DNA from 3 places in the Paenibacillus sp. Y412MC10 genome. Region 1 is predicted to be linked to each of the others. Evidence: riboswitches for the same ligand, from Rfam matches in the RefSeq annotation. Region 1 holds a riboswitch; each other region holds the start of a gene.

Region 1 (5,623 bases):
ATCCACCAGTGACGGATCCTGCAAATCCTCAAGAATCTGTTCAGGATTCGCCACTCCGGTCGTCTCGATGAAGACGAGATCGGGCTTTTGATCTAACAGGCTTTTCAGGGCTTGCCCCAGCTCGTCGCGTTTGGTGCAGCAGATGCAGCCGTCAAGCAGCTTCTCGATCGGAAGATCAGGCATTTCACCGGACAGGATATCGCCATCCACGTCCTGTTCGCCCATCTCATTCATCAGGACGGCGGTTCTCCATTGCCGTTTGGCGGCATACGCCAGCAGCCTGAGGAGCAGCGTGGTTTTGCCGCTCCCCAAAAATCCGCTAATCAGCACGACGGGTATCTTGTTCATTTATTGATCTCCTCCTTGGTCTCGATATCATTCGAATACAGTTCATCAAACTCCGCGACAGAGTCCGGATTCGTAAAAATGTAAGGGGATGACGGCTGTTCGATCGGCTGAATCCGTTCCGCTTGAATCTGCAGCGTTTCCTTACCGTCCACGTTGGCGACCTGGATCGTGCCATCGATCTGAACCCACGCGTCATTCGCGAACGACGAAGCATTCGCGTCGCGCACAATGACCCCGAACGGGACGGCGTCTGCCGTGCAGCACATCACGAGGAAGCGGCTGACGGCGAAGGCGTCTTCGTTCATATGTCCATCGCGGAAAACAAATCCTTGGACGGTGATGGCCTTTCCTTGAAAATGCTGTTTGTACATATCCATGGCCCCAACGGTCTCCGAGAAAATGTCCGGCTCCACTCGGATGACGGGTAAGGTATATAAGCGCTTGGCCAGCTCCGCGAATTCCACGCTGTAGATGTCTTTGGGAACAAAACGCTCGTTCCGTGCGATGTCCTCCGCTGCCGCCAGGTCATCATTCGTTCCATGCTTCTCCATGCCCGATACGGCGGGAGCATTCCGCTCCTCGGTTTTACGGCGAACATCGGGGTTCGGATAGGTGTAAATCATGCCTTTTTTGGCCGCCATATCGCTGCCGAGGGCTTGGTCCGGCAGGAGCAGGCCGAACAGCAGCGGCACCGAGAATAACCCGTAAACCGATATGTTTTTGATCAGTCCGCTGGGCAGGGGGTGCTCGCAATCGCACACCTCGCCGGAAACTCCCGCAATGGCGTGCCACAGCATGCCGAAAGCTATGAACAACAGCGGCACGGGACAGAGCAGAAGCAGGGTCTGCATATGGGGAGCCAAGTAATAGTCCAGCGAATTTGATGCGTTTAGATGCATGATATAGGCGGCTAGAGCTGCGATTAGCAGCGACCGCAGCATATAGTGGCTTCGCAGGCTCAGACTGGGATTCACGTCCCGAACACCTCCAATCTCAAGTGGATATCCGAAGGCATAACAGCCTGAAGGTGCCGTTATTCCAACCGTTTTCGTGTATTGCCACTCTAGTTTGTTTACTACACCTAACCGCCGAATAGCGCGTTGACGGTTACAGAGCCGATAAAGACAAGCGTAATCACCAGCAGGCTTAAACCGATCACGAATTTGGTCTTGAAGGTAGCCGACAGCATGAGCAGGCTTTTGAAATCCAGCATCGGGCCGAGAACCAGGAAGGAAACCAGCGGGCCGACGGTAAAGGTGTGCGTGAATGCCGATGCCACGAAGGCGTCCGAAGTTGAGCAGAGGGACAGGATGAAGGCAAATCCCATCATGAACAGATAGGAGGCGGCAGGACCGTTCCCCAGAGCCAGCAGTTCCTCCCTCGGAATGAAGGATTGGATGCAGGCCGTCAGGAAAGCACCCAGGACTAAATATTTGCACATCTCGATCAGCTCGTCTCCGGCGTGGACAAACATGCTTCTCCAGGTTTTGGGATGCTCATGCAACAAACGTTCCCCCTTGCTGGAGCCCTGTTCGGCGAACTCTTGAAGAGAACGCTTCAGGGGGCTGCTTTTTGAAAAAACATAGACGAGCAAACCCGTCGTCACCGCGACTGCAAAAGCCAGTCCCATTCGTCCGATCGTCACTTCGGGATGCGAACGGAAGGCCATGATCGTTGATGCGAATACAATGGGATTCAGAATAGGACCGCTGAGGATAAAGGTGACGGCGATATAGGCGGGCATACCTTTCAGCATCAACCTGCGAACGACCGGGATCATCCCGCATTCGCAGATGGGAAACAGGATGCCGAGCATGGAAGCGAACAGGACGCCAACCACCGGATTCTTCGGCGTGAGACGCCGCACCCATTGCTCTTGTACGAACAGCTGCAGAAGGGACGACAGCAGCACTCCAAGCAAAATAAAAGGAAGTGCCTCAAGGAAGATGCCCGTGAAGACGGTTTTAATCTGCTGTAGGTCTTGGCTGGGTATGGGGTTTAAGTCCCTCTGCAGCCATATCGTCAAGACCGGAATCACGAACACAAGCGGCAGTATAAAGGGCAGCATTTTGAAGATCGCCGGATATCTCATCAAGGCCTCCTGGAGCGAATTGTTCTTAGGACATTCTATGCTTGTACCATCGGCAACATACGTGATTTCATGGAATAAATCAAAAACTTTACGATTAAAAAGCAGCCGCATAGCCGGTGGCGCGAAGTCCAAAGTCGTGATATATTAAAAAAAGTTATCCATGTGTTACTGGCGTAGCTTGGGTTACCAAGAGGGAGCACATGGGATCATATGCCGTACGCCTGGGCAAGAGGTAAGGAGACGTTCGAGTCGCCTTGCCTCTTTATGTTTTTTTAATACAATGGCGAAGGAGCGGATTAGCATGAGTAAGGAACCCGTAATTTTGGATGGAAAAAAAGTATCCGATGATATCAAGGCAAAGCTGGCGGTGAAGGTACAAGAATTGAAACAGCAAGGGGTAACCCCTTGTCTGGCAACGATTCTGGTTGGCGATGATCCTGCTTCGGCGACCTATGTGCGGATGAAGGGAAATGCGTGCGAGCGGCTTGGCATCATATCCAAGAAAGTAGTGCTGGAGACATCGACAACGACGGAGGAGTTGATCGCCGCGATTCAAGCACTGAACGAGGATCCGAACGTCCACGGTATTCTGCTTCAGCACCCGGTACCGCACCATATCGATGAGCGGGCGGCTTTTGATGCCATCGACATTAAAAAAGACGTGGATGGAGTAACCACGCTCGGGTTCTCGCAAAATGCGTTTGGTTTCGCCGATTACCCGTCATGTACGCCGGCGGCGATTATCGCGATTATGGACTATTACAGCCTGCCGATCGAAGGGAAGCATGCGGTGGTGGTCGGACGCAGTCCGATTCTGGGCAAGCCGGTATCGATGATGCTGCTCAATCGCAACGCCACGGTTACGATCTGCCATTCGAGAACGAAGAACCTTGGGGAGATTGTGTCCCAAGCGGATATTGTGGTTGCGGCCGTAGGCAAGCCTAATTTCATTCAAGGGGACTGGATCAAGCCGGGTGCCGTCGTGTTGGACGCCGGTTACAATAAAGGAAATATCGGGGACTGCGATTATGAAGCCTGCGCCAAGGTGGCATCCGCAATCACGCCGGTACCGGCGGGCGTCGGCCCCGTGACGATTGCGACATTGCTGAAGCATACCGTCGAATCGGCCGAGCGAACCGTCTAAGGCAAAGGGAATGCACTTGACCATTAACATGTGAAGTAAGGGTGCACTGCGCTCACTGAATCATCCCTTCGAATCCTTCATTTCATGCCAGAGCCTGGAACATAGAAGCAAATATGGACGATGCAATGCTAGGCTTGGAGCCCGCATTTCACGGACCCCTGGACGTCATGGTATAGTTAGGAATAAGCGAATTACGAAGGGGAGAGATTCATGTTTATACGAATCATGGCCTGTTGTGCGGGACAACAGAGAGCTGCAGAGAATGATCCGTTCGATGCTGCGCTGCTAACGGCTCCGGAGATCTTGGCATGAAAAACACGATCGCCGATATTGCCCACAAAGCCGGAGTTGCCAAAAGCACGGTCTCCCGTTTCTTGAACGGAGGATCCGTCAGTCATGCGACACGCCGCAAGATTGAGCAGGTTATTCAGGAAACCGGCTATATCCCGAATTCTTTTGCGCAAAGCCTGAAAGCGAAAAAAACGAGCATGATCGGCACCATTATGCCACGTCTGGACTCCTTCTCCGCATCGCAGACGGTCGCCGGCATGGACGAAGAATTAAGAAAACACGGATATCAGCTTCTGATCATCAACGCAAGCCAGGATTTATCCAGGGAGATCGAAGCGCTGTATGATCTCGCCAGACAAAAAATATCAGGCATTATTCTGTTCGCCACGCAGGTGACGGAAACCCATCTTGCCGCGATTCAAGAGATCGACATTCCGGTCATTCTGCTCGGACAACAGCATGACCATGTCCACAGCATGATCTATAACGATTATGCCGCAGGTTATGACATGGGCCGGTACGTGCTGTCGATGGGACATCGTCAAATTGCCTATATCGGGGTGACGGAAAAGGACGTTGCCGTCGGAGTCAAGCGGAAGGAAGGGTTCCTCAAAGCGGTAAGCGAGTATGAAGAGGCGGAAGCGGTTCTCTATGAGAGTGGATTCAAGATGTCGGATGGTGTGAAGACGGCATGCTCCATGTTTGAGCTGAACCGAACGCTGCCAACGGCCGTGGTCTGCGCCACGGACAACATTGCGCTAGGCGTGATGAAAGCGGCGCACATGAAAGGCATCCCTATTCCTGACCAACTTTCCGTTACCGGATTTGGCGGATACGACGTAACCGAGGTGATTCATCCCGGGTTAACAACGGTGAAATACGGATATTTCCAAGCGGGCCACCTCGCGGCACAGCATATTATGAAGCTGGTCAACGACGAGCCAGTGGATTTCCTAACGGTCATGAATTGCGAGATGATTCATCGGGAAAGCGTTGACAATCTGAATTAGGTATTTTATACTTCAAATAACGGAACCGGTTCCAATCCGAGTGTTTGCTTGGTATTGGAACTGAGTTCATTATTTTTACCTTTGATTGGAACCGGTTCCACCGCAGTTGGATTTATTCGCGTGCACGCGCAGCATGATCTGTTTGATTTTTCAGGAAGCCTATTTTTAAGGAGAAGAGATATGGACAGAGAACTGAAATACCGACGCCTGGATCAGGCTTCTCCCGAAGAGCTTTCCTCCTTAAGGAAGAAAGTGCGATTGAGCGAATGGAGGCAAAAATTTCACGTGCAGCCCATCATGGGCCTGATGAATGATCCCAATGGATTTTCTTATTACAACAGAGAGTATCACTTGTTTTACCAATGGTTTCCTCTGGGCACGTTTCACGGCTTGAAATACTGGTACCATACTTCCTCGAAAGATCTGGTGGTCTGGCAGAACCAAGGCATCGCTATTGAACCCGGTCACCCGCATGATACATATGGCGCTTATTCGGGCAGCGGTATCGTGAAAGATGGCAAACTATGCCTCATGTATACCGGGAATGCCCGGGATGAGGAATGGAACAGGCAATCTTATCAATGCATGGCTGTGATGGACCGCGACGGATCCATCACGAAGCTCGATAAGCCGTTGATTGACCATGTGCCGGACGGATATACCGAACACTTCCGGGATCCGAAAGTATGGCAAGACAAAGACAAGTACCGGTTCGTCATCGGTGCCCAAAGGGTTAAT
Region 2 (5,623 bases), 170 kb from region 1:
TCCAAGGCCAGCTTCGCACGTGACCGCGCTTCTTCGACATCGCCGGCGGTTGACAGCGCGACTGCTACTCGTCTTCCGACCTTGGTTACCGGTTTGCCGAACATGCGAAGCTGCGTATTCGGAACGGCCAGCGCTTGATCGGCGCCTGTAATCGTATAGTCTTCCAGCTCTCGGCCGGCTTTCAGGGGGCGGCTGGCTCCCGGCGTGATCAATTCGATCTCTGGTATCGGAAACCCGAGAATGGCACGGACATGAAGCGCAAATTCGGATAGATTTTGCGTGACCAGCGTAACCAGCCCAGTATCATGCGGACGCGGGGATACCTCGCTGAAGTACACCTTATCCTCGGCCAAAAATAATTCAACGCCGAACAAGCCGTATCCGCCAAGCTCGTCGGTAATCTTCCGCGCAATATATTTAGCTTCCTCGATTTGCGCTTCAGACATATCGTGCGGCTGCCACGATTCGATATAATCTCCGCTTTCCTGAATATGCCCGATCGGCGCACAGAAGCTTGTTCCATTGACGGAGCGGACGGTCAGAAGCGTGATTTCCGACTGGAATGAAATGAATTCCTCAATGATCACCCTTCCGTTCTGCACGCGGCCGCCTTCCATGGCGATGTTCCAGCAGGACTCGATATCCCCTTCCGAACGGCACACGCTTTGACCTTTGCCGGAGGAGCTCATCAGCGGTTTGATCACGCACGGAAAACCCATGTCCAGGACAGACTGCTTGAATTCCTCATAGGTATCGGCAAATCGATATTCCGCAGTCGGCAGTCCCAACTCCTCTGATGCCAACCGGCGGATCCCCTCACGGTCCATCGTAAGCTTTGCGGCTCTGGCGGTAGGAATCACCCGAAACCCCTCATCCTCCAGCTTCACCAGCTCCGCAGTAGCCAGCGCTTCAATCTCCGGAACGATCAGGTCCGGCTTTTCCAACTCAATAATAGCGCGCAGCTTCTCTCCGTCCAGCATATCGATCACATGGCTGTGATCGGCAACGTGCATGGCAGGAGCATCGGCATAACGATCGACGGCTACGGTTTGGACACCCAATCGTTGTGCTTCAATTACGACTTCTTTCCCTAGTTCTCCGGATCCCAGCAGCAATATTTTTTTCGTTTTGAACATCGTTGTTTTATCCCCTTTTCATAGTTTCAGAGACGATAGAAGCCCAAGAAAATAATAAAGAGGTAAGGGAAATAAACTCCCTTACCTCTGCCCAGGCGTACGGCCGTTGTCATTCATGTGCTCCCTCATGGTTCCCCATGCTACGCCAGTCACACATAAACCTATACATTGTTACATAAATGATACTGAATCTTTTCGTTAAATGCAATATCAGCCTGCGTCCTTAGGATTTAGACTTCAACATTTCGATCATATCCTGAAGCGAGTGTGACAGCCATTTCTTAGGATGAACGACAATCTGGATGTCCAGTCGAATGTCTGGGTGTTGAAAGGGAAGAATCGCCAGCTCTCCCCTCTTGATTTCCTCCTCTGCTACCATTCTCGGCAATAGGGAGATGCCGGTGCCGGACATGATATATCTTTTGATTGCCTCGGGGTTGCCCAATTCCAAACCAATACGGACGGGAGCTCCGCTGGCGCGCAGCACTTTTTCCAACATGATTCGGTAATTGCAAGTATCCTCGGTCATAATCCATTCGTAATCAGCCAGATGCTCCAGCTCGATGACGGGCAACCTGTGAAGCGGATGATCCGGATGGGCAATCAGATGGAGGGGCTCTTCCCGGATCGAGATCCAATTCAATGAAGTGTCTTCCGGTTTGTTCTCCAGAATAAGCCCGAGATCGTACTCGCCCTCTCTTACCTTACTGACGATGCTATCTTCACGATCCGTTTGCAAGCGGATGGCAAGATCTTCATGCTCCTGTCTTAGCCGATGAAGGACGGATGGAAGAAAATATGCGGCAAGCGAATCGATCGTTCCAATCGATAAGATGCCCCCGCCTTGTTTCGTCAGCTTTTCCTTAGACTGCTGGAACAGATCCAGCATTTGGACAGCATACTTGAACAGCTCCTCCCCTGACTTCGTCAGGCGCAGGCCTCTGCCATACCGTTCAAACAGCTTGACGCCGTATTCCTTCTCCAGCTTCTGAATCTGGGTGGTAACGCTGGATTGTGCATAACCCAATTCGTCAGCAGCTTTAGTAAAGCTCTTTCGAACAGCAACCTCCCTGAAGGTTTGCAGATAGATCAGTTCCATCGCTCTCTCCTCATCAATAATATTGATAATAACTATCTATTATTATAGATAACACCGATCCCGATTCCCATGGTAAAGTAAAGCCACAATTCATGAAATGGAGGAAAGATCATGTTGAGTCCGCAAGATTTGAGAGGTATTTATGTTCCGGTGGTCACTCCCTTTTCACATGAATACGCATTGGATGTTCCGTCTTATCATCGTTATTTGGAGAATTTGTTATCCCATGACATTCAAGGATTGATCATCAACGGTACGACCGGAGAGGCGCCGACGGTAACTTGGGAAGAGGTCGTTCAAGTGGTGGAGGAAACGCGAAAAGGTCTGGACGGGCGGCAATTGCCGGTCATTATTGGTACGGGTACCAACGATACGTTCTCCAGCATGAAGCGGACGGAATGGGCAGGACATATCGGGGCAGACGCGGTATTGGTGGTCACGCCGTATTACAGCCGCCCTTCGATTGAGGGCATTATACAACATTTCTGCAAAGTCGCGGAGGTGGGGATACCGGTTATTTTGTACGAAGTTCCTTCGCGCACTGGAATTTCCTTACCGGTCGATGCCATTCGAAGAATCATGGAGATCCCCGGTGTCATCGGAATGAAGGACAGCACTGCGAGTACGGAGCTTATGAGAAGCTTGTCTCCATACGATACGAAGCCTGTTCTATGCGGGGACGATGTCCGCTTTCATGAGATGCTGTGTCATGGTGCATCCGGGGGCATTTTGGCGTCGGCCAATGTGAATACCGAGGCTTTTATCCGTGTGTATCAATTAGCGGCCCAAGGGGATTACTCTCGTTCCGAAACGGAGTTTGAAGTGCTGCTTCCCGTTATTCATCAGTTGTTCGCAGAATCCAATCCCGCTCCGCTAAAATGGCTGCTTGCCAAGCAAGGCCTTATCTCATCGGACACCCTGCGCCTGCCGATGGGCCCCATTACGGATGAGCTCAAGCTATCTTTGAATCAAGCATTCAAAGGCTGAGAAACTTTAAATCATGGACGTAACAGGTTTCTCCTCAAGAGTGGCGGGACGCATTCGCTTCCTTGCCATGCTTGGATGGATGATTCGATGCTATAGGGCGCACATGCTTTCAATCAGCAGATGATGGGATGGATGATACTGACATTTTACGCAAAAAAAGATATCCTGCTTAGATCTATCGCTTTAAAGGATTGATGAATGAAATCGCCCCACTTATAATATGGGTACATTCAATTCCTCCCAGAAATTTGAAAGGAGACTTGCAGTGCTGCCCTATTCCAGCCCTAATCATGATTTTGCCTTTGAACAATCTGTAATCGGTATGGCTTTGGTATCGCTAGATGGAACGATTCTTAAGGTCAATTCGGCACTATGTGATCTGTTGGGTTACTCGCCGCAGGAGTTAACTGCCGGGGCGCCGCAAGAAGAAAACAGCCTCCGCGAGTTATTGAATCGAGTGATTCAGAACGCTAGGGCTGCCCAGGGTCATCAGCCATCCGTCCCCCCGGTTGAATATGCTTACCGTCATCCGTCTGATCGCGAGTTATACCTTAGTGCACGCTGCAGCGTTGATCACGATCCGGAGCGGGGGCCCAAGGGATACTTGGTACAATTCGAGGATCGAACGCTGCTGAGACAGCTCATGAAACAGCTGGAGCAGAAGGAACAGAAGCTGAACGAGAAGGAAAATTCGTTTCTGCAGCTGCTGGAAGAGCTCCCTCTCTCCGTGCTCATAACTAAAAAAGGCATTGTGCATTATGTTAATTCTGCCGCGCTCCGGCTCGTCAATGCGATGCACCTCCGTGACGTGCTGGGCATTTCAACCGACGTGATCGTCGACGCATCGTATCATCACACATTGATGAAACGCAGGGCAACGTATGCCGAGAGCGGAGAAATCGGAAGCGTCGATTATCTGATACGCTGTCTGGACGGGCAGGAAAAGATGGTCACGGGATTCACGTTAATCATACAATATGAAGGCGAGAAAGCGGCCGTCGGCATCTTCAAGGACATCACGGAGCAGCGGATGGAAGAGGACCGCGTGATGCAATCCGAGAAGCTGACGACCGCCGGCCAATTGGCCGCCGGCATCGCTCATGAAATTCGAAATCCATTGACATCGATTAATGGATTCGTGAAGTTATTGCGATCCGCGGAACGCAGCAACGAGCTTTATTTTGAAATCATCGAATCGGAGCTCAAACGCATCGAGCTCATCGTCAATGAGCTCTTGGTGCTCTCCAAACCGCAGGGCGCCCACGTGAGCGGACCCATAGACGTGTCGGCCATACTGGATCAGATCATTACGCTGATGAAGGTGCAAGCCGCTCTCAAGAATATAGAGATCATTCCCCATTATCCACTGGTTCCGATCTATGTACAGGGCGAAGTCAACCAGCTCAAACAAGTGTTCATCAATCTGCTGAAAAACGCGATGGAGGCGATGAATGACGGGGGAAGCATCACCTTGGACATTGTGCACAGCGGGCCCGAGGTGCAAATTATCGTGCAGGATGAAGGCGTTGGGATGACGCAGGATCAGATCCAATCACTGGGACAGCCCTTTTTTACAACGAAAGACACCGGCACGGGACTCGGTCTCATGATTACCAAGAATATTATTCATAATCACGGCGGTACGATGAACGTGGAGAGCACTCCTGATCATGGGACAACCTTTACGATCCATTTACCTGCTCTATAATGCGTACATATATCGGAGGACATAGGCATGGACATTCAAGATTCAAACTTACATAAACAATTTGCAATAAACTGCTTCAATCAGGTCTGGGATATCTTGGAGAAGAAGCAGCGGACGCCGGAAGACGAAGAGAACATGATTCACATGTGTCATGCTTCCTTTTGGCATTGGAGCCGGGTGGCGGATCATACAGAGCGCAACCTGTCTATAGGGTATTGGCAGCTCTCCCGAGTATACGCGGTAACGGGTCAGGGCGATCAAGCACTGCATTATGCCAAGCGCTGCATCACGATCGGGTCATCGGCTAACCTCGAACCCTTCTACATCGGTTACGGATACGAAGCGGAAGCGCGGGCCTATCTGGTTCTGGGGAACAAGGAGCATGCATTGGCATCCAAGCAAAAAGCGGCAAGTTATCTCGACAAGGTAACGGATAAGGAAAGCCATCAGATGCTTGCCAACGATCTCGGAAGTCTGGACTAACACGCAAACTGCGCATGATCGGATCTTTTATCGAAAGGGTTTTGTCAGATGATAACCGATATAATAAAAGACTTCTCTGCATAAAAAGGGGAGCTTGCTTCTTACGCTTTGGTAAGCGCTCCGTGACGCGGGGGAAGGATTGGCTTCGAGACCCATATCTTCAGCCATCGCCATCGCCCGCTTCATGTGCAGCGGATCGCTCACGATGAG
Region 3 (5,623 bases), 2.2 Mb from region 1:
GGTATGATAAACTTGGATGAAGAAGAGTGCTTTCTCTTTGGCGCGACTGGTTTGAATGGGAACCGGCACGGGACTGAAGAACGAGAAGCGCTTTTTCTTTTGGATCATAGGCAAAACGAGTTTGGGTGTTTATATATTTCATATACAGAAAGCTTGGGATAGGTATGGAACAGAACGGGAATGGCAAGGAACGCAACCTGCAGCGGGAACAAGGCTCCCGGAATGCTGCATCGAAACCAACCAAAGTGTGGCACGTCTTAAGCTCCCTCTCCAAGGAGAACCTCGGGTCCGAGAAGGAAGCGAAGCAGGCGCTGCACGAAGCAGGACAGGTGCTTGCACAGGGCGGTACGGTGGCTTTTCCGACGGAAACGGTGTACGGACTTGGTGCTGACGCCGGCAATACGGAGGCGGTCGAGCGCATCTTCGCCGCCAAGGGTCGGCCATCGGACAATCCATTAATCGTGCATATCTCGGAGCTGGCTCAGCTTGACGGCTTGGTCCAACAGGTGAACGAGACGGAGCGGGCGCTGATGGCGTCGTTCTGGCCCGGACCGCTGTCGCTGGTGCTGCCCGTGAAACCGGGCGCCGTATCGCCTCGCGTGACGGCCGGGCTCGATACGGTTGCCGTGCGGATGCCGGATCACCGCGTGGCGCTGGCTCTGATCAGCGCCGCCGGTTGTCCGCTCGCCGCACCGAGCGCGAATCGCTCCGGCCGGCCAAGCCCGACGCTGGCCAGCCATGTGCTGGAGGATCTGGCGGGGGCGATCGACGGCGTGCTCGACGGCGGCCCGGCCGGGGTGGGCGTCGAGTCGACGGTGGTGCAGGTCGGCGAAGACGGTGCCGTCACGGTGCTCCGCCCGGGCGGCGTCACGGCCGAGCAGCTTGCCGCGGTGGCGGCAAGCGTGCGCCAGGACCCGGCGCTGCAGCGCGCCGCCGGGGAGGCGGAGAGCCCGGCGCCGCGCTCGCCGGGCATGAAATACACGCACTACGCACCGAAAGGTGCGATGTGCGTGGTCCAGGGCCCGCGTGCCGATACGGTGTCGGCACGCATCGCGGCCGAGCTCGAGGCGGCGGCCCGGCGCGGGGAGGTGACCGGCGTGCTGTCGTTCGACGAGCACATCGGTCACTACGCTGCGGACGTTGCCGTCTCGCTCGGCAGCCTGGCTGCGCCGGAGGAAGCGGCCCGCCGGCTGTACGCCGGCCTGCGCCGCTTCGATGAAGAAGGCGCGACCTTCATCCTGGCCGAAGCGTGCCCGGACCAGGGGCTTGGCGCAGCCGTCATGAACCGGCTGCTGAAGGCCGCGGGACATCACATCATCCACGTCCATGAAGATGCCGATTAAACGGTTTTAGCATGATTTCCCCCTTGTCCGCATATGGTGTACAAGACCATGGGACTTGGGGGAATGGGGATGTTGGAGGCGTCTGTCCAATCGGGACAGCTTGCGGCGATTCTGCTGATGGCGGTTGCACTCGGGCTAGACGCATTTTCGCTTGGTATCGGAGTCGGAATGAGAGGCGGCATGCGTTTAGGCCATATGCTGGGCATCAGCTTCATGATCGCGTTGTTTCACATGCTTATGCCGCTGGCCGGCTTGTTTGCCGGCCGCTATGTAGGCATGCTGCTGGGGCACGTCACAGGGTTTGCGGCAGGCGGGCTGCTCCTCCTGCTGGGCGGGCATATGCTGTATAATGCTTGGCGGGGCGGGGAAGGTCAGCGCATTCATCCTACCGCGTTCTTGGGCATGCTGTTGTTTTCGCTAAGCGTCAGCATCGACTCCTTCTCGGTAGGCGTTTCGCTCGGGATGTTCGTGGATGATGTGCTGCTGATCGTGATCTCCTTCGGCGTCGTGGGCGGTTTGCTGTCCATTCTCGGCCTGCTGCTCGGCCGTCAGGTGAGCAACAAGCTGGGAGAGTACGGCGAAATGCTGGGCGGACTGATTTTGATCATCTTTGGCGTGATGTTTATCTTTTGACGCAATATTTGTTACAATAATCCCAAAACAACCTACAACGGGGAGGTACGGGACCGTGAAAAATATATTGTTTGTCTGCACGGGGAATACCTGCCGCAGTCCGATGGCGGAAGGAATGCTGCGCAAGCTCGCCAAACAGCGGGGCATTCCGCTGGAAACGCAATCCGCCGGCGTCTCGGCCGTAGACGGCATGCCGGTATCCCGTCATGCGGAATCGATACTGCGGGACCAGGATATTCAAGATCGCTTGGTATCTAAGCCGCTGACCGCGAATCTGGTGGAATGGGCAGACCTGATTCTGACGCTGACCCAGTCGCATAAGCAGTATGCGATTCGGCAGTTCCCGCATGCCGCCGACAAGATGCACACGCTGAAGGAATTTGTGGAGGATGACCGGCGGGTGCTGGATGATCTGCGGGAGCAGGACAGCCTGTACGCAACGCTCGAGCTGGCCAGATCGCTGGGCCGCGATGTCAGCGACCGCGACCGGGAGCGTCTGATCGAGCTGCGCCAGCGCATTCCGAGCTTCGATATCTCCGATCCCTTCGGCGGCTCGCGGGAGGAGTACGAGGCGACGGCGGCGGAGATTCGGACGGCGCTCTTCCGCCTGCTGGACAAGCTGGAAGCGGATCAGCATAAATAGGATCGGCTTCCACGGAAGCGAAGAGTAAATCTGGATCCGGGCTCAATATGGCTAAAAAAGCCGCTTGCCTTTCGCAGGGTATTGCTTTAAGATGAAGGTGAAAAACATGAATCCGATGTAACTGGCGACGAAGTGGATGAAACCACGATGGAGCATCGGAATATACGGCCGGTCGCCTGGGCAAAGAGCATTTGGAGCACAATACGTGCGCCGACTGCTCTTTTTTCGTCTTTTGCGTGGAGTTTGGGTTATAATGAAACAAGCTAAAACGCAAAAGCGAACATTCGAGGGGGTTTTTCATAGATGAAAATTGCATTGGGTACCGATCATGCCGGCATTCGTCTGAAAGAGGAGATCGTGGAGGTCATTCGGGGTCTTGGACACGAGGTGGAGGATCTTGGCTGCGGCTGTTCCGATTCCGTGGATTATCCCGATTACGCGCTTCCGGTGTGCGAGAAGGTGGTCTCGGGTGAAGCGGATCGGGGCATCCTGATCTGCGGAACGGGAATCGGCATGAGCATTGCCGCCAACAAGGTGCCGGGCATCCGCTGCGCGCTGACGCATGATGTATTTTCGGCCAAAGCCACGCGTGAGCATAATGACAGCAACGTGATTGCGCTGGGCGAGCGCGTCGTCGGCCCCGGGCTTGCTGCCGAGATCGTCAGCGCATGGCTGACAACGGATTTCAGCCAGGGCGAACGTCATGTCGGCCGCGTAAACAAGATCAAGGCCATCGAGGAGCGTTACCTGAAGAGCGAATCGCGATAGGTCGACGCGTAAAGCTGCTGCGGTTATTGCGTATGGAATGAAGCATCTTCTGTGAAAAAATTCATCGGGAGGACTGTGACATGACGGATATCTCCAAGGTTTCCTTGAGCGAACAGACGGCGCGGATCGTCCGCGAGCTGGCCGAAGCGGCAGCCTTAGGACCGGGCAAGGTGCTGGTCATCGGAGCCAGCACCAGTGAAGTGGTCGGACGCCGGATCGGCACAGGCGGCGCTCTTGAAACGGCGCAGCAGCTTCTTCAGGGCATTGCCGAGGTTCAAGCGGAATTCGGCTTCGCTGTAGCCTATCAATGCTGTGAGCATTTGAACCGGGCGCTAGTCATGGAGCGGGGACTGCTTGAAGAGCTGCGCCTGACGGAAGTGGCGGCTGTACCGATTCCGGGGGCGGGAGGCTCCATGGCCTCGGCGGCGTATCGGAGTATGAAGGAGCCCTGCCTTGCGGAATCCATTGAGGCCCATGCGGGTGTCGATATCGGCGAGACGCTGATCGGCATGCATTTGCGGAGAGTGGCGGTTCCGTTCAGGCCGAGCGAGCGTTATATCGGCGATGCGCGCGTAACGGCGGCTTACACCCGGCCGAAGCTGATCGGTGGGGAACGCGCCGTGTACCGGCTTGAGCAGCGGGATGATTCCACAATGTGCGATTGATTCGAATGAGAGCTCGCTTTAGTCATTAGGTAAACTTGTAGTCTTGACTTGGCAAGAGAAAATAACGATTGATTATGGGAGGATATGAACATGATGGAACATTTGCGGAAGAATGACCCGGCTGTATTGGAAGCGATGGATTTGGAACTGAAGCGTCAACGCAGCAACATTGAGCTGATTGCCTCCGAGAACATCGTCAGCGAAGCGGTTATGGAAGCCATGGGGACGGTGCTGACGAATAAATATGCGGAAGGCTACCCTGGCAAGCGTTATTACGGCGGCTGTGAGCGAGTGGATATCGTGGAGGATATCGCCCGCGACCGCGCGAAGGAATTGTTCGGTGCCGAGCATGCCAACGTTCAGCCGCACTCCGGCGCCCAAGCGAACATGGCGGTGTATTTGGCTGCGCTCAAGCCTGGAGATACCGTGCTCGGCATGAACCTGGCCCACGGCGGCCATTTGACTCACGGAAGCCCGGTTAACGCGTCCGGCCTTCTGTACAATTTCGTTGCATACGGCGTGCAGGAAGACACGTTCCTTATCGATTACGACGAAGTCCGCAAAGCGGCTTTCAAACACCGTCCTCGTCTGATCGTGGCGGGTGCAAGTGCATATCCTCGCATCATTGATTTCGAGAAGCTTGCTGCCATCGCGAACGACGTAGGCGCATTGTTCATGGTCGATATGGCTCATATTGCGGGTCTCGTTGCCGCGGGTCTTCACCCGAATCCGGTTCCGCATGCCCATTTCGTAACCACCACGACGCACAAGACCCTTCGCGGACCTCGCGGCGGCATGATTCTGTGCAAGAAGGCATGGGCACAGGCGATCGACAAAGCGGTGTTCCCAGGCTCCCAGGGCGGACCGCTCATGCATGTCATTGCTTCCAAGGCCGTTGCGCTTGGCGAAGCATTGGATCCGTCCTTCAAGACGTATGCAGAGAACGTCGTGAAGAACGCGAAAGTGCTGGCTGACACCCTGATCGAGGAAGGCCTGAACATCGTTTCCGGCGGAACCGATAACCATCTGATGCTGGTCGATACCCGCAATCTGGACATCACCGGCAAAGACGCAGAGAAGGTGCTGGATTCCATCGGGATTACCGTCAACAAGAACGCCATCCCGTTTGATCCGACGAGCCCGTTCGTCACGAGCGGTATCCGTATCGGTACGCCGGCGGTAACCTCCCGCGGCATGGATGAGCAGGCGATGGTGAAAATCGCGAAGATTATTGCCATGACCTTGAAGCAGCCTAAAGACGAAGCAACGCTGGAAAAAGCGGGCCGTTTGGTGGCTGAGCTTACGGATCAATATCCTCTTTATGCCGAAATGAAATATTAATCACAGTTTCGTCAGCATAAGAGGCCTATGATAAGAGGACCCCACCTGAAGGTGGGGTCCTCTTTTAGGAGCTGTCACATTCTGGCCAGATTGCTATGCTCGCATGTTCCCGGTCGGGTCGCTTCGCGGTGAGGATCAATACAGGCGAAAATGGAAAACCTAGGTGCAGGGCTGACGCAGATCCGGTTATAAGGTCAAAACTCACGGAAATAAACATGACTCGTGCAGGT

What was found. A riboswitch is a leader RNA that binds a small molecule or an ion and turns the genes downstream of it on or off. The one in region 1 is predicted to bind ZMP and ZTP.
Region 2: another riboswitch for ZMP and ZTP. It lies ahead of purT (phosphoribosylglycinamide formyltransferase 2); the one in region 1 lies ahead of GYMC10_RS19145 (bifunctional 5,10-methylenetetrahydrofolate dehydrogenase/5,10-methenyltetrahydrofolate cyclohydrolase).
Region 3: another riboswitch for ZMP and ZTP. It lies ahead of rpiB (ribose 5-phosphate isomerase B); the one in region 1 lies ahead of GYMC10_RS19145 (bifunctional 5,10-methylenetetrahydrofolate dehydrogenase/5,10-methenyltetrahydrofolate cyclohydrolase).

Annotation. Positions count from the first base shown of each region.
Region 1 covers NC_013406.1:4,443,415-4,449,037, reverse strand. The annotation lists gene GYMC10_RS19160 (CobW family GTP-binding protein) at 1-348, opposite strand, end outside; gene GYMC10_RS19155 (TIGR03943 family putative permease subunit) at 345-1,322, opposite strand; gene GYMC10_RS19150 (permease) at 1,430-2,440, opposite strand; ZMP/ZTP riboswitch at 2,595-2,674, shown strand; gene GYMC10_RS19145 (bifunctional 5,10-methylenetetrahydrofolate dehydrogenase/5,10-methenyltetrahydrofolate cyclohydrolase) at 2,742-3,584, shown strand; gene GYMC10_RS19140 (LacI family DNA-binding transcriptional regulator) at 3,893-4,885, shown strand; gene GYMC10_RS19135 (glycoside hydrolase family 32 protein) at 5,066-5,623, shown strand, end outside.
Region 2 covers NC_013406.1:4,277,080-4,282,702, forward strand. The annotation lists gene purT (phosphoribosylglycinamide formyltransferase 2) at 1-1,136, opposite strand, end outside; ZMP/ZTP riboswitch at 1,219-1,299, opposite strand; gene GYMC10_RS18350 (LysR family transcriptional regulator) at 1,360-2,235, opposite strand; gene dapA (4-hydroxy-tetrahydrodipicolinate synthase) at 2,347-3,222, shown strand; gene GYMC10_RS18360 (ATP-binding protein) at 3,488-4,930, shown strand; gene GYMC10_RS18365 (hypothetical protein) at 4,958-5,413, shown strand; gene GYMC10_RS18370 (YdcF family protein) at 5,441-5,623, opposite strand, start outside.
Region 3 covers NC_013406.1:6,636,811-6,642,433, reverse strand. The annotation lists gene GYMC10_RS29415 (L-threonylcarbamoyladenylate synthase) at 165-1,343, shown strand; gene GYMC10_RS29410 (manganese efflux pump MntP family protein) at 1,413-1,976, shown strand; gene GYMC10_RS29405 (low molecular weight protein arginine phosphatase) at 2,032-2,619, shown strand; ZMP/ZTP riboswitch at 2,727-2,808, shown strand; gene rpiB (ribose 5-phosphate isomerase B) at 2,923-3,387, shown strand; gene GYMC10_RS29395 (TIGR01440 family protein) at 3,468-4,052, shown strand; gene glyA (serine hydroxymethyltransferase) at 4,143-5,393, shown strand.